DNA from 3 places in the Comamonas sp. 4034 genome. Region 1 is predicted to be linked to each of the others. Evidence: predicted binding sites of a transcription regulator. Region 1 holds the regulator's gene; each other region holds the start of a gene.
The links. The regulator sigma-54, encoded in region 1, starts transcription at its own class of promoters, with help from an activator protein. The targets are predictions, from matches to a motif close to TGGCANGNAANCTGCTTT.
Positions count from the first base shown of each region.

Region 2: nirB (nitrite reductase large subunit NirB) is a predicted target of sigma-54. The motif match lies at 1,977-1,994, and genes of this name have one in related genera.
Region 3: ABIE32_RS11985 (urease subunit gamma) is a predicted target of sigma-54. The motif match lies at 3,147-3,164, and genes of this name have one in related genera.

Region 1 is NZ_JBNDIT010000002.1:38,223-43,446, reverse strand. Features, by position in the region: gene ABIE32_RS02745 (hypothetical protein) at 1-393, shown strand, start outside; gene ABIE32_RS02740 (aspartyl/asparaginyl beta-hydroxylase domain-containing protein) at 526-1,449, shown strand; gene ABIE32_RS02735 (glutaredoxin domain-containing protein) at 1,556-2,035, shown strand; gene rpoN (RNA polymerase factor sigma-54) at 2,097-3,731, opposite strand; gene lptB (LPS export ABC transporter ATP-binding protein) at 3,834-4,610, opposite strand; gene lptA (lipopolysaccharide transport periplasmic protein LptA) at 4,634-5,224, opposite strand, start outside.
Region 2 is NZ_JBNDIT010000030.1:17,229-22,452, forward strand. Features, by position in the region: gene ntrB (nitrate ABC transporter permease) at 1-990, shown strand, start outside; gene ABIE32_RS20565 (ABC transporter ATP-binding protein) at 987-1,799, shown strand; gene nirB (nitrite reductase large subunit NirB) at 2,133-4,601, shown strand; gene nirD (nitrite reductase small subunit NirD) at 4,624-5,022, shown strand; gene ABIE32_RS20580 (molybdopterin-dependent oxidoreductase) at 5,102-5,224, shown strand, end outside.
Region 3 is NZ_JBNDIT010000009.1:149,366-154,589, reverse strand. Features, by position in the region: gene urtB (urea ABC transporter permease subunit UrtB) at 1-1,518, opposite strand, end outside; gene urtA (urea ABC transporter substrate-binding protein) at 1,620-2,891, opposite strand; gene ABIE32_RS11985 (urease subunit gamma) at 3,242-3,544, shown strand; gene ABIE32_RS11980 (HupE/UreJ family protein) at 3,583-4,191, shown strand; gene ABIE32_RS11975 (urease subunit beta) at 4,203-4,508, shown strand; gene ureC (urease subunit alpha) at 4,508-5,224, shown strand, end outside.

The DNA.
Region 1 (5,224 bases):
ATCCGCTGGGGCGCCGCGCAAGCCGCCTACCATGCGGGTGAGCCCCGCACCGCGCTGCAATACCTCAAGACCATTGCGCAGACCGATGTGCACTACCGCGCAGAGCCCGTGGGCCTGCTGATTGCCAAGTCCTACGCGATGCTGGGCGACCAGGAGATGGCGCGCAAGAGCTTTGATTTCGTGCGCGAGCAATCGGGCGGCTTCGATGTGATCGCCGAATACGCAATCTGGGCCGCAGAGCAGGGCGACTGGGCCACGGCCAACCGCCTCAAGGCCGACGCCGACAAGGCCATGACGCACTGGAGCGGCCAGCAACGCCTGCTGAACAAGGAAATGCTGCTGCGCCTCAAGGCGGCGTTTGCCAAGCAGGGCAAGCAAAGCAGCACTCGGTAGCTATTGAGGCTGTTTTTGGCCTCCAGCGCTTATCCACCAAGCGCCATCAGCTATTGTTTTTGATATTACGAAACGCCCGTGCTTTGCGATTGCGCAGCACGGGCCGCAATGCCCTCGGTAAAATCGGCGGCTATGGCAAAAATCATTGTTCTGGCCCTGGTGCTGCTCTTCTTTGGCTGCGGCCTGTACATGCACCTGCGTGGCAAGGTGCGGCACAAGGTGCTGCGCCAGCTGTTTGACCACTCCACCTTCACGGCGCCGTTCAACGTCTTCATGTTGGTGTTCAGCAAGGTGCCGCGCACGCCTTACCTGCCCACCAGCACCTTCCCGGAGCTGGCACCGCTGCAGGCCAACTGGCGCGAAATTCGCGAAGAAGCCATCAACCTGCAGAAGAACATGCAGATCAAGGCGGCGGCCAACAACGACGACGCGGGCTTCAACTCCTTCTTCAAGACCGGCTGGAAGCGCTTCTACCTCAAGTGGTATGGCGACGCCCACCCCTCTGCCATGGAGCTGTGCCCCAAGACCACGGCGCTGGTCAAGGCCATCCCCAATGTGAAGGCCGCCATGTTTGCCGAGCTGCCGCCCGGCGCCAAGCTCAACCTGCACCGCGATCCGTACGCGGGCTCGCTGCGCTACCACCTGGCCGTGCTGGCCCCCAACGACGACCGCTGCATGATCGAAGTCGATGGCCAGCCGTACAGCTGGCGAGAGGGCGAAGGCGTGATCTTCGACGAGACCTATATGCACTGGGCAGAAAACCGCAGCGAAGGCAACCGCATCGTGCTGTTCTGCGATGTGGAGCGCCCCATGACCAACGGCTTTGCCCAGTGGCTCAACCACTGGCTGGGCAAGAATGTGGTCGCTGCCGCCAGCTCGCCCAACAATGAGGGCGACCCGCGCGGCTTCATCAGCCGCATCTTCAAAATCTCGTTCTACATGGGCCAGTGGCGCCGCCGCTACAAGGCCTGGAACAAAACCGCCTACAAACTCACCAAGTTCGGCCTGATGCTGGCCGTGGCAGCGCTGTTTGTATGGTGGCTGTGGCCCGCTTGATGGGCCCAATCTTGATCACTGAAAAAAGCCACTGGTGCGCAAATGCCCAGCGGCTTTTTTCTTTTATATGATTGGCTTGGCCCCCCAGTGCCTCCCTGGAGACTCCATGCGTTCCTTTTGCCTTACGTTGTTGTTGATTGCAATCTACCCGTTCGCAGGTGCGCAGACGCTGTACAAAACGGTGGGGGCCGACGGCAAGGTGGTCTACAGCGACCGGCCCCCTGCCGAAGGCAACGCCCAGGCCCTGCAGCAGGAGCAATTGCCGATCAGCATCGTGCCGGGCATGCCACCGGCACCCGCAGGCAAGGCGACCGCGAAGAAGGCGGTGGTGCAGCATGGCCAGGCCGTGTTGTACATGGCGCAATGGTGCGGCTACTGTCGGCTCGCGCGCGCCTATCTGGCCAAAAACCAGATCGCCTACCGTGAAATCGATATCGACACGCCAGACGGCAAGGCCGCTTTTGCAGAGATCGGCGGCCGGGGCGTACCGGTGCTGCTGACAGACGGCCAGCGGCTGGCGGGGTTCCGCGAATCCAGCTATGACGCGCTGTTTGCCAAGCGCAAGGCTGCAGCGGGCAAGAAATAAGGCAAAACTGGCCCCTGGCACCCGCCCATCAAGCGCGATAAGCTACACAAATAATAGCAATCTACAAGGTCTTGCGCAGGCTGGCCGCCGGAATACGCAAGGCTTCGCGGTACTTGGCGACCGTACGGCGCGCGCACTCGATGCCCTGCTCCTGCAGCAGATCGGCGATCTTGGCATCGGACAGCGGCTTTTTCGGGTTTTCCTCGTCCAGCAGCTGCTTGATCAGCGCCTTCACCGCCGTGCTGGAGGCGCTGCCCCCGGTTTCGGTGCCCAGGCCCGAGCCAAAGAAGTACTTGAGCTCAACCGTGCCCTGGGGCGTTGCCATGTACTTGGCCGTGGTCACGCGGCTGATGGTGGATTCGTGCAGGCCCAGCTCATCGGCGATCTCGCGCAGCACCATAGGGCGCATGGCAAGCTCACCATGCACGAAGAAGTTGCGCTGCCGCTCCACAATGGCCTGCGACACCCGCAGGATGGTGTCGAAACGCTGCTGGATGTTCTTGATGAACCAGCGCGCCTCCTGCAGCCGTTGCTGCAGCGCCCCATGGCCTTCGCTGCCCTTGTGGCTGCGCAGGGCGTTGGCATACACCTCCTGCACGCGCAGGCGCGGCATCACTTCGGCATTGAGCTGTACGCTGAAACCCGGCACGGGCAGGCCGCGCTCGTTGCTGGGGCGCACGATGATGTCGGGGATGATGGCGTTGCGGTCAACGTCTGCATAGGGGCGGCCCGGGCGTGGCTCCAGCTTTGCAATCACCGCCAGCGCGCTGCGCACGGCAGCTTCGCTGCAACCCGTCAGCTGCATGAGCTTGCGCACATCGCGGCGCGCCAGCAGGTCGAGCGATTCCTGGCATACGAGCAGCGCAGTCTCCAGGGCGAGCGCATCAGCCTCGGGGTGGGCAGAGCCTTCCTCATCCAGCAGGCGCTGACGGGCCTTGATCTGCAGCGCCAGGCATTCGGCCAGGGTGCGAGCGCCCACGCCCACCGGCTCCAGGCTTTGCAGCAGGCGCAGCGCCACGGTCAGGTGGTGCAGCAGCGCGTCATAGGCCTCCGGATCGGAGGCATCGCCAAAGCTCTGCGCCAGCTCGGCCAGGGTCTCTTCCAGGTAGCCGTCGTCGTTCAGGGATTCGATCAGAAAGTACAGCGCGGCACGGTCTTCCGGGCACAGCCGCAGCGACAGCGCCTGGCGGTGCAGCACGTCCTGCAGGCTGATGTGTACCGAGCTGCGGTCTGATGCGGGGGTTTCGTCTTCGTCATCTCCAGCGCTGGCACGGGCTGGCACATCGCCGCCCCACTCTTCCCAGTCGGAGGCAGAGTCGCCCGCAGCGGCTTCGGCGTCGGCACCGGTTTCCTTGCCAGCGGCAAAGTCCAGGGTTTCGCCTGCAGAATAATCTGGCTCAAAATCAGCTTCCGTGCCTACTGAGTCTGCGGAAGAAGCTATCTTTTCAGAAGTATTTTCCGCGCGCTCATCACCTGCATCCGCACTGGCACCCGTCGCATCGGCAGGCGCTGCTGCGGCGTCCGGCTCTGCAGCGGCCTCCTCCGCATCCCGCTCCAGAAACGGGTTTTCGTCGAGCATCTGCTCCACTTCCTGCGACAACTCCTGCGTGGACAGTTGCAGAAGCCGGATGGACTGCTGCAGCTGCGGCGTGAGCGTGAGGTTCTGCGAGACGCGCAGTGACAGCGAGGGCATCATAGCGAGCCCCCTTGCATGGCAATGTATGCGCTTGCTATGAAACGGTTGTGTGACCGGCCAGCCACCGCGCGAACAACGCGTTGCCAGCCAGGTCTGCGTGCATCACATGCGGAAATGCTCACCCAGGTACACCCTCCTCACATCGGCGTTTTCCACAATCTCTTGCGGCGTCCCGGCTGCCAGCACCTTGCCATCACTGATGATGCAGGCGTGGTCGCAAATGCCCAGGGTTTCGCGCACGTTGTGGTCGGTAATCAGCACGCCGATGCCACGGTCTCTCAAAAAAGCGACGATACGCTGGATCTCGATCACCGCAATCGGGTCAATGCCCGCAAACGGCTCGTCCAGCAGAATGAAACGAGGCTGCGTGGCAAGCGCCCGTGCAATCTCGACACGGCGACGCTCGCCGCCAGAGAGTGCAACGGCCGGCGACTCACGCAAGTGCTCTACACGCAGCTCCTGCAAAAGCGCCGTCAACTGGCGCTCCACCTCATCGCGTGGCAATGGCTTGCCATTGGGGCCTTTTTGCAGCTCCAGCACGGCGCGCACATTGTCCTGCACGCTGAGCTTGCGGAAGATCGATGCTTCCTGCGGCAGATACGACAGGCCCAGCTGCGAGCGCTGGTGAATCGGCATGTTGGCCACCGAGTGGCCGTCGATGCGGATGTCGCCGCCATCGCTGCGCACCAGGCCAACGATCATGTAGAACGATGTGGTCTTGCCCGCGCCATTGGGGCCGAGCAGGCCGACGACCTCGCCCTTGCGCACCGACAGCGACACATCCTTGACGACCTTGCGGCTGCCATAGGATTTTTCGAGGTGCAGCACTTCGAGCTGGCTGCGATGGTCGCTGGCTGCCGCCTTGGCGTTGACCGAGATTCCCGACGAAGTTTCAGCCACGGTCACTTGGCTCCGTCATTGAGTTGGGTGCTCGGGCGCAGCTTTTCCTTGTCGTCCGCAGCGGGCTTGGCCTTGCCTGCGTCCGCTTTCGCATCGGCCTTTTCATCGGCCTTGGGCGTCAGGATCACGCGTACGCGGCCATTCTTGGGCGCGCCGGGTTTGGTTTCTGCCGTCTGCTCGCCCTTCTGGCCATTCACGGTAAAGGTGTCGGTCAGGTTGTTGTAGACGATGACCGAGCCGCTGACCTGGTCGGTCAGGGTGGTTTCACGGTAGCGGCGCAACTCGCCCCGGCGCTCGAAGTGCACGGTATCGTCGCGACCGTTGTAGGTGATGACTTCGCCTTCGCCTTCGACAAACTCGGACGGCGCGCCGGGCGCGGTGTCGCGCTTCTGGCGGAAGAACGCCAGCTTGCCGGGCGCCGCCGTCACCACACCGTGCTGGTAACCATCGCGGTCCTGGCTGACGGTCAACTGGGCGCCGCGAATGATGATGGTGCCCTTGGTCACCACGACATTGCCGGTAAAGACGCTGGTCTGCTTGAGCTCATCGTGCGTACCATTGTCCGCCTCGATGTTCATGGGCTTGGTGCGGTC
Region 2 (5,224 bases), on a different contig from region 1:
GTCAGTGCCGTATTCCATTCACCGCTCGAATCCGATCCCTCTCACGATTCGCAACTGGCCGCCCAGGCGGCCAATGATGCGCTGCTTGAAGGTTCAAAAAAGATAGCTATTGGCGAAGATCACATAAGGTCTGATGTGGAAAAAGATACCAAACGCAGAGCGCAAGCCTCGGCTTCGGCCATTGTGGCGCCCAGCCCGTTACGCCAATGGACAGAACCACTGTTTGCGCGGATCTTGCCCCCGGTGCTGGGGCTGGCACTGCTGGTCGGGCTGTGGTCTCTGGTTTCCAGCAGCACCGGCAAGAGCATCCCTTCCCCGGCGGAGACCTGGGAGCAGGCTGTGCAGGTGTTCAGGGACCCGTTCTACCGCAGCGGCCCCAATGACCAGGGTGTGGGCTGGAACGTGCTGTCCTCGTTGCAGCGCGTGGCTCTCGGCTTCGGCCTGGCCGCGCTGGCGGGCATTCCGCTGGGTTTTTTGATCGGGCGCTTCAGTTTTCTCTCGCGCATGTTCAATCCCCTGATCAGCCTGCTGCGTCCGGTCTCGCCGCTGGCCTGGCTGCCGATCGGCTTGCTTGTGTTCAAGGGCGCCAGTCCGGCGGCCATCTGGACCATCTTCATCTGCTCGATCTGGCCCATGGTCATCAATACCGCTGTGGGTGTGCAGCGTGTGCCCCAGGACTATATGAATGTGGCCCGGGTGCTGAACCTGTCGGAATGGAAGATCGCCACCACCATTCTGTTTCCAGCCGTGCTTCCCTATATGTTGACGGGTGTTCGTCTGGCCGTGGGCACGGCCTGGCTGGTGATCGTGGCCGCCGAGATGCTGACCGGCGGCGTGGGCATAGGCTTCTGGGTCTGGGACGAGTGGAACAACCTCAACGTCAAGAACATCATCATTGCCATCTTTGTGATCGGCATCGTGGGCCTGGTGCTGGAGTGGGCACTGGTCAAGCTGGCTTCGGCCTTCACGTTTGAAGAGGTGAAATCATGAATGGATCGCGGTCCGCCAAGTACATCGAGATCCATGGCGTGGAGCAGACCTTCAAGACTGCCAAAGGGCTGTTTCCGGCGCTGCGCGACATCCATCTGAATATCGCCAAGGGCGAGTTCGCGAGCCTCATCGGGCATTCGGGCTGCGGCAAGTCCACCTTGCTGAATCTGATTGCTGGCCTGACCATGCCCACGGACGGAGCACTGTTGTGCGCCAACAAGGAAATCAAGGGCCCAGGGCCCGAGCGTGCCATGGTGTTCCAGAACCATTCGCTGCTGCCCTGGCTGACCTGCTGGGGCAATGTGCACCTGGCCGTAGAGCGTGTCTTTGCCAGGAGCGAAACCCGGGCGCAGCTGGCCGAGCGCACCGACGCGGCGCTGGCCCTGGTTGGGTTGACCCATGCTGCGCAAAAGCGTCCCGGCGAAATATCGGGCGGCATGAAGCAGCGCGTGGGCATTGCGCGCGCGCTGTCCATGGAGCCCCAGGTGTTGCTGATGGATGAGCCGTTTGGCGCTCTCGATGCGCTGACGCGTGCCAAGCTGCAGGATGAATTGCTGGAGATTGTGGCGCGCACGCATAGCACAGTGGTGATGGTGACGCACGATGTGGACGAAGCCGTGCTGCTGTCCGACAAGATCGTGATGATGACCAACGGGCCGGCAGCCACGATTGGGGAGGTGCTGCATGTGGAATTGCCTCGCCCGCGAAACCGGGTAGAGCTGGCCGAAAGTCCGCAGTATCAAAGCTATCGCAAGGCAGTGATCGATTTTCTCTACACCCGCCAGGGTCATGTGGAGAAGGTGGTCTGAGCCTTGATCCCATCCCGCCCCATGGCGCCTTCGGGCGCCATGCGCGTTTTTCGCACAGCAGGAAAGGGCGCAGGCACGAAAACAGTGCATGCAAGCCCGGGAGCCATGGCCTAAAAAGGGATGGGCCCAGGCGCATGCGTGCGATCTCAGGGCGTGTGGTTTTCGGGATGGCAGATCTGGCATGGCAATTGCATGTTGTTGGGCGTGGCCAAGGTGGGCCACAGGGTGAAGGTGCAAGGTTGCGCCGGAGTCCAAGGACAAAGACGTCTACGCGTTCATGCCGGTCATGCAACGCGCAGACGTCTTTTTTTTCCCAAGCCCACGGGGACTGAGATGAAAAAATCCAAACTGGTCATGATTGGCAACGGAATGGCGGGTGTACGCGCGCTGGAAGAGTTGCTGGCCATTGCTCCCGATCTGTACGACATCACGGTGTTTGGCGCCGAGCCGCATCCCAACTACAACCGAATTCTGCTGTCGCCGGTGCTGGCCGGGGAGCAGACGCTCAGCGATATCGTGCTCAACGACTGGGCCTGGTACCAGGACCATCACATTCTGCTGCACGCAGGCTATACCGTGACAGCCGTGGACCGTGCCCGTCGTACGGTGCATGCGGTCAATGCCCAGGGCGAAGAAGCCAGTGCTGGCTACGATCGCCTGATCATGGCAACGGGCTCCAACCCTTTTATTCTGCCCATTCCCGGCAAGGACCTGCTGGGTGTACTGGCCTACCGGGACATTGCCGACACCGAGGCCATGATCGAGGCGGCAAAGACACTCAGGCATGCGGTGGTGATCGGTGGTGGCCTGCTCGGACTGGAGGCCGCGAACGGTCTGATGAAACGCGGCATGCAGGTGACGGTTGTGCATGTGGGGGATTGGCTGATGGAGCGCCAGCTTGACGATCGGGCCGGCCAGATGCTGCAGCAATCGCTCTCCGAGCGAGGCATGCAGTTCTGCATGCATGCGCAGACGCAGGAATTGCTGGGTGACGCCAGCGGCCGCGTGCGCGCGGTGCGCTTCCAGGATGGCAGCGAGATTCCGGCTGATCTGGTCGTCATGGCCGTCGGCATACGTCCCAACACGGGGCTGGCTGAATCCATGCATCTGCATGTGAATCGCGGAATTGTGGTCAGCGACACGCTGCAGACTGTGACCGACCCGCGCATCTACGCAGTGGGCGAATGTGCTGCGCACCGGGGGACTGCCTATGGGCTGGTGGCGCCGCTGTTTGAACAGGGCAAGGTGCTGGCCAACCATCTGGCGGAATTCGGCATCGGCCGCTATCTGGGGTCGCTGACCTCGACCAAGCTCAAGGTCACGGGCATCGACCTGTTCTCGGCGGGCGATTTCCGGGGCGGAGGCGATACTGAAGAGATTCTGATGAGCGACCCCTATGCGGGAGTCTACAAAAAGCTGGTCATCAAGGATGACAAGCTGGTCGGCGCCTGCCTGTATGGCGATACGGTGGATGGCAGCTGGTATTTCAAGCTGCTGCGCGAAGGCCGCAGCGTGGCCGATATCCGCGACAAGCTGATGTTTGGCGAGTCCAATCTAGGAGATACCGGCCACCAGGGCCAGAACAAGGCCGCCGCCATGGCCGATGGCGACGAGGTGTGCGGCTGCAACGGCGTGACCAAGGGAGCCATCTGCAAGGCCATCAAGGAAAAAGGCCTGTTCACGCTGGAAGAGGTGCGCAAGCGCACCAAGGCCAGTGCCAGCTGCGGCTCCTGCACCGGGCTGGTGGAGCAGATCATCATGTTCACGGCCGGCGGCGACTATTCCGCATCGCCCAAGACCAAGGCCATGTGCGGTTGTACCGACCACGGCCACCAAGCCGTGCGCGACGCGATTCGTGAGCACAGGCTGTTGACCACCGATGCCGTGTTCCGCTTCATGGAATGGCGCACGCCCAATGGCTGCGCCTCGTGTCGCCCGGCTGTCAACTACTATCTGATCAGCACCTGGCCCAAGGAGGCAAGGGACGACCCGCAAAGCCGTTTCATCAACGAGCGCAGCCACGCCAATATTCAGAAGGACGGTACGTACAGCGTGATACCGCGCATGTGGGGCGGTGAGACCACGGCCGACGAGTTGCGCCGCATTGCCGATGTGGTGGACAAATACCAGATACCTACCGTGAAGGTGACGGGCGGCCAGCGCATCGACTTGCTGGGCGTGAAGAAAGAAGACCTGCAGGGCGTGTGGAACGATATCGGCATGCCTTGCGGCCATGCCTATGCCAAGGCGTTGCGCACGGTCAAGACCTGTGTGGGCAGCGAATGGTGCCGTATGGGCACGCAGGACAGCACCCAGATGGGCAAGGACCTGGAGCGTGCCATGTGGCGCATGTACGCACCTCACAAGGTGAAGTTCGCCGTCAGCGGCTGCCCACGCAACTGCGCGGAGTCCGGCATCAAGGACGTAGGCATCATCGGCGTGGACTCGGGTTGGGAGATGTACGTGGGCGGCAACGGCGGCATCAAGACCGAGGTCGCGCACTTCTTCACCAAGCTCAAGACTGCCGACGAGGTGATGGAGTACACCGGTGCATTCATGCAGCTGTATCGCCTGGAAGGCTGGTACCTGGAGCGCACCGTGCACTACATCAACCGGGTGGGTCTGGACTATGTGAAAAAGCGCATTCTGGATGATGCCGAAGGCCGCAAGGTGCTGTGGGAGCAACTGCAGTTCGCCCTGGAGGGCGAGCCCGATCCCTGGTTCGAGACCGACAAGGCAGCCGTGGATGTGCGGCAGTTCCAGCCATTGACGGCTGCACAAACGGCAAGAGACAGCGCCTGAGCCAACCACCGAGGAGCCCGAAATGAGTGAATGGATTTCTATCTGCATGATGGACGACATCCCCGTGCTGGGGGCCCGCCGGGTGGCGCGCGCCCGTGGCCTGGATGTGGCAGTGTTCCGCAATGCAGAGGACGAGGTGTTTGCGCTGCTGGACCGCTGTCCGCACAAAGGCGGTCCGCTGTCGCAAGGCATTGTGTTCGGCCGCAGCGTAGCCTGTCCACTCCACAACTGGACCATTGCACTGCGATCGGGTGAAGCTGCGGAGCCCGACGAGGGCTGCACGCCGCACTTCAGCGTGCGGGTGCAGGACGGCGAGGTGCAGTTGCGGGCCGACGAACTGGCCAGCCGCGCGCTGGAGCAGACCCGGCCGCATGCAGGGCCCGCGCATTGTGCAGGCAAATCCCCCTGTGCTTCTGTCTAGCGCCTTGTTTGCTATTTATTAGATAGCTGATTGCGCTTTTGTGATAAGCGCCACGGCGCAATTTGACTGAAGGTTTTCCATGCGTGAGACCAAATCCACCTGCCCCTATTGCGGTGTCGGCTGCGGCGTGGTCATCGAGTCCGATGGGCTGCAGATTGTCGGCGTGCGCGGGGACATCGATCACCCCGCCAACCAGGGGCGC
Region 3 (5,224 bases), on a different contig from region 1:
CAGCACGGCAATCTTGGCGAGTACTGCACCGGCCCAGCCTTCGAGCAGCTTGGACAGCACGCCCAGCCCCAGCGCAGCGTATACCGTGCCCGCCAACTGACCCACACCGCCCAGCACCACGACCAGGAAGGAGTCGACGATGTAGTTCTGGCCCAGGTCGGGGCCCACATTGCCGATCTGGCTCAAGGCGCAGCCGGCGAGACCGGCAATGCCGGAGCCCAGTGCGAATGCATAGGTGTCGGTGCGGGCAGTGTTCACGCCAACGCACGAGGCCATGGCGCGGTTCTGCGTGACGCCGCGTACGAAAAGGCCCAGCCGCGTTCGGGCGATCATGAAGGCCACGGCGCCCAGCACTGCAAAGGCAAACAAGATGATGGCAATGCGGTTGAACGGCAGCGTGAGATTGGGCAACAGTGAAACGCCACCGCTCATCCAGGCGGGGTTTTCGACCCCTACGTTCTGCGCTCCGAACAGGCTGCGTACCGTCTGCTGCAATACCAGGCTGATGCCGAAGGTGGCCAGCAGCGTCTCCAGCGGACGGCCATAGAGAAAACGGATCACGCCACGCTCCAGCACAGCGCCTACCAGCGCGGCGACGATGAAGGACACTGGCACGGCCACGACCAGATACCAGCCGAAGGCGGACTCAGGCATCCAGCGCTGGAACAACACCTGTACCAGGTACGTGGCATAGGCACCGATCATGATCAGCTCGCCATGCGCCATGTTGATCACGCCCATGAGCCCGTAGGTGATGGCCAGGCCCAGCGCTGCCAGCAGCAGCACGGAGCCCAGGCTCAGACCGCTGAAGATGGCGCCCAGCCGTTCGCCCCAGGCCAGCGATTCGGCAATGGATGACAGCGCAGAGCGGATTGCCTTCTGCACCGCAGGATCGCTCTCGTCGGCCAGCCTTTGGTTCAGCAGTAGCTGTGTCTCCGGGGTGTGGATCTGCGCCAGTTGTTGTACAGCCTGCAGACGCTCGGCAGAATCCTCGCTGCCCAGCAGGCTGGCAGCCTTGGCGCGCTCCAGCATGGCTTTGACCTGTGCATCCTGTTCACCTGCCAGCACCTTGTCGATCAGCGGCAGGCGAGCGGCATCGGGTTCTGCCGCCAGCTTTTGCGCCGCTGCACGGCGGGCCTGCACATCGGCGCTGTTCAGCGCCAGTGCAGCCTGAGCGGATTCGATCACGCCGCGCAGGTAGTTGTTGTTGACGATCTCCTCGGCATCAGCGGGCAGTGTGGTGACTGCACCGGTGGCGGGATCGATGGCACGCTCGCCCTGGATGACAAAGGCCTTGCCACCGGCTGTGCGTACAGCGTCATCGGCAAGCGCCTGCAGATAGGCGGCCAGCCTGCCGCCGTCGTCAGGCTCCAGCACGGCGGCGTTGATGGCCGCAGCGCGCGCATCATTGTCTTCGGCAGCCGCCATGGCAAAGGTCTGTTCGGCGGTCAGCGCGTGGCAGGACAGGGACAGCAGCAAGCCCAAGGCTGCGGCCATGGCTTTGTGCAGGATGTTCATGGTTGAATCAACCTTCAGCGCTTATCCATTAAGCGCCATTAGCTATTGTTTTGATACTTGATATTGCCCGGTCGGCATTGCGCAGACCGGGCAGCATGCAATCAGGAACTGCTCTTGCCGTCCGGCTCGTCCTTCTTCTTGTCATTGCCTTCGATATAGGGGCTCCAGGGCTGTGCCTTGATTGGGCCCTTGGTTTTCCAGACCACATTGAACTGGCCATCGGCCTTGATCTCACCCACCATCACGGGCTTGTGCAGGTGGTGGTTCTTCTCGTCCATCTTCACGGTGAAGCCGTCTGGTGCAGCGAAGGTCTGGCCGGCCATGGCAGCGATGACCTTGTCGGTATCCGTGCTCTTGGCTTTTTCGATGGCCTGCTTCCACATGTGGATGCCGATCCAGGTGGCTTCCATCGGGTCGTTGGTCAGCGGTTTGTCCTTGTGGCCCGCAATGTTCTTGGCCTTGGCGTAATCGCTCCACTGTTTGATGAAAGCGGTGTTGGTAGGGTTCTTCACGCTCATGAAGTAGTTCCACGCTGCCAGGTGTCCTACCAGTGGCTTGGTGTCCACGCCGCGCAGCTCTTCCTCGCCCACGCTGAAGGCCACCACGGGCACATCCTTGGCTTTGAGGCCCGCATTGCCCAGCTCCTTGTAGAAGGGCACGTTGGAGTCGCCATTGATGGTGGAGATCACAGCGGTCTTGCCGCCGGTGGAGAATTTCTTCACATCTGCCACGATGGTCTGGTAGTCGCTGTGGCCAAAGGGGGTATAGGTTTCCATGATGTCGGAATCCTTCACGCCCTTGGATTTGAGGAAGGCGCGCAGGATCTTGTTGGTGGTGCGGGGGTAGACATAATCAGTGCCTAGCAGCACGAAACGCTTGGCACCACCGCCTTCCTTGCTCATCAGATACTCGACCGCAGGAATTGCCTGCTGGTTGGGGGCAGCTCCGGTGTAGAAGACATTCTTGGACAGCTCTTCACCTTCGTACTGAACAGGGTAGAACAGCAGGCCATTGTTCTGCTCGAACACGGGCAGCACCGATTTGCGCGATACGCTGGTCCAGCAGCCGAAGACCACGGCTACCTTGTCCTGCGTGATCAACTGCTTGGCTTTTTCAGCGAACAGCGGCCAGTTGGAGGCAGGGTCCACCACCACGGGCTCCAGCTTCTTGCCCAGCACACCACCCTTGGCGTTGATGTCGTCGATGGCCATCAGCACCGTATCCTTGAGCACGGTCTCCGAAATGGCCATGGTGCCTGACAGGCTGTGCAGCACGCCGACCTTGATGGTGTCCTGTGCTTGCGCAGGAGACGAGAAGAAGTAAGCCAGGGAGACCGAGGCTGCCAGTACGTTCAGGGTTCCACGACGATTCATTGCACCACTCCAACAAAAGGGTTCGGTCACGATTGACCGTGCGTGCTGCAGTGCAATAGGCGTGCCAGTTTTGAAATCTACTCGCGGATGGCTGCTTGGTTCGCATTCGCTGCGGTGAGATGGGGCGCGGCTTCGCACTGCTGTAGTGCGCGTGCACCAATTGGGGGTCGTGCGGGGATCGCTTGCTGGTTTTGGTGCGCCACAATCCCCCGGAATGCCTGTCTCTGGTGCCTGTGCTCCAAGGGTGTGCACGGTTGGCCCGAATATTGCACTGTGTCATTCCATATCTTTGGCACCGGCGCGCGATGGCGTGTACCGGCAAATACTTCAGGATACGGAATCAAGCCTCCATGGAACTCACTCCACGCGAAAAAGACAAGCTGTTGATCTTTACGGCGGCTCTGCTGGCCGAGCGTCGCATGGCCCGGGGCCTCAAACTCAACTACCCGGAAGCGGTGGCGCTCATCAGTGCCTTTGTGATGGAAGGTGCGCGGGATGGCAAGACCGTGGCCCAGTTGATGAGCGAAGGCCGCACGGTGCTGACGCGCGCGGATGTGATGGACGGCATTGCCGAGATGATCCCGGACATCCAGATCGAAGCCACCTTTCCCGACGGGACCAAACTCGTCACCGTGCACGAACCCATCATCTGAAATCTCTCGAACCCGATAGTCGTCCAACCCAAATCGTTATGAAAAAAGTAACTTCCATCACCCTTGCCGCACTGCCCATGCTGCCTGCCATTGCACTGGCACATGGCGGCGATCACTCGCACACACATGGCCTGGCGGACAGCTTTGTGCAGGGCCTGGTGCACCCGTTCACCGGTCTTGACCACCTGGCAGCCATGCTGGCCGTGGGCGTCTGGAGTGTGTTGGCCTTTCCTCGGCTTCAGGCCGCCTGGCGTGTACCGGTCGCTTTTGTTGCCATGCTGGTAGTTGGCGCAGTTGCAGGTTTTGCCGGGCTGCGGGTGCCGGGGGTGGAGCCTATGGTTGCTGCCTCGGTATTGGCGTTGGGCCTGCTGGTGGCGGTGCAAAGCAAGATGCCTTGGGTTGCGGCGGCGGCGCTGGCAGGAGGCTTTGCATTCTTTCATGGTGCAGCGCATGGGTATGAGCTGGCAGGCGATGGTGGCCTTGCGGCCCTGGGTGCGCTGGCAGGGATGGCGTTGGGGTCGGCCATTCTGCACATCACAGGCATGGGGTTGGGCCATGGGTTGATGCAGCGCCACCAATGGCTGGCTCGGCTGGGTGGCGTGGGTACTGCGCTGCTCGGCGCTTTCCTGCTGATTCGTTTGGCCTGACAGGAGACGCCATGATCCCCGGTGAACTCTTGATCGACGAGGGTGCGCACGCCCTCAACAGTGGCCGCCGCACTGTGACGCTGGTGGTGCACAACGCCAGCGACCGGCCCATCCAGGTAGGCTCCCACTACCATTTTTCCGAAACAAATGCGGGTCTGGCATTCGACCGCGCTGTAGCGCGCGGCATGCGGCTGAACATTGCCAGCGGCATGGCGGTGCGCTTTGAGCCGGGGCAACAGCGCACGGTTGAACTGGTGGATATTGGTGGCAGCCGAGAGGTGTATGGCTTTTGCGGCCTGGTGCAAGGAGTGCTCTGATGGCTACGATGGAAAAGCGCGCCTACGCTGAAACCTATGGCCCCACGGTCGGTGACCGCGTGCGCCTTGCCGATACCGATCTGGTGATTGAAGTGGAGCAGGACTTCACGCTGCGCGCGGGCGGTTATGGCGAGGAAGTGAAGTTCGGCGGCGGCAAGACCATTCGTGATGGCATGGCACAGAGCCAGCGCAGCCGCGCGCAAGGCGCCATGGACACGGTGCTCACCAATGCCTTGATCATCGACCACTGGGGTATCGTCAAAGCCGACATCGGCCTCAAAGATGGACGCATTGCCGCCATTGGCAAGGCCGGAAACCCTGATACGCAACCGGGTGTGGACATCATCATCGGCCCGGGCACCGAGATCATCAGTTGCGAAGGCAGCATTGTCACGGCTGGCGGCATTGACACCCACATCCATTTCATCGCTCCGCAGCAGATCGAAGAGGCCCTGACCAGTGGCGTCACCACCATGATTGGAGGGGGAACAGGCCCTGCCACAGGTACCTTTGCCACCACCTGCACCCCCGGCCCCTGGAACATGGAGCGCATGCTGCAGGCGGCTGATGCCTTTCCCATGAACCTGGGCTTTCTGGGTAAAGGCAACGCGAGCCTGCCGCAGGGGCTGCATGAACAGATTGCTGCAGGCGCCATCGGTCTGAAGCTGCACGAGGACTGGGGCAGTACGCCCGCTGCCATCGACAACTGCCTCACC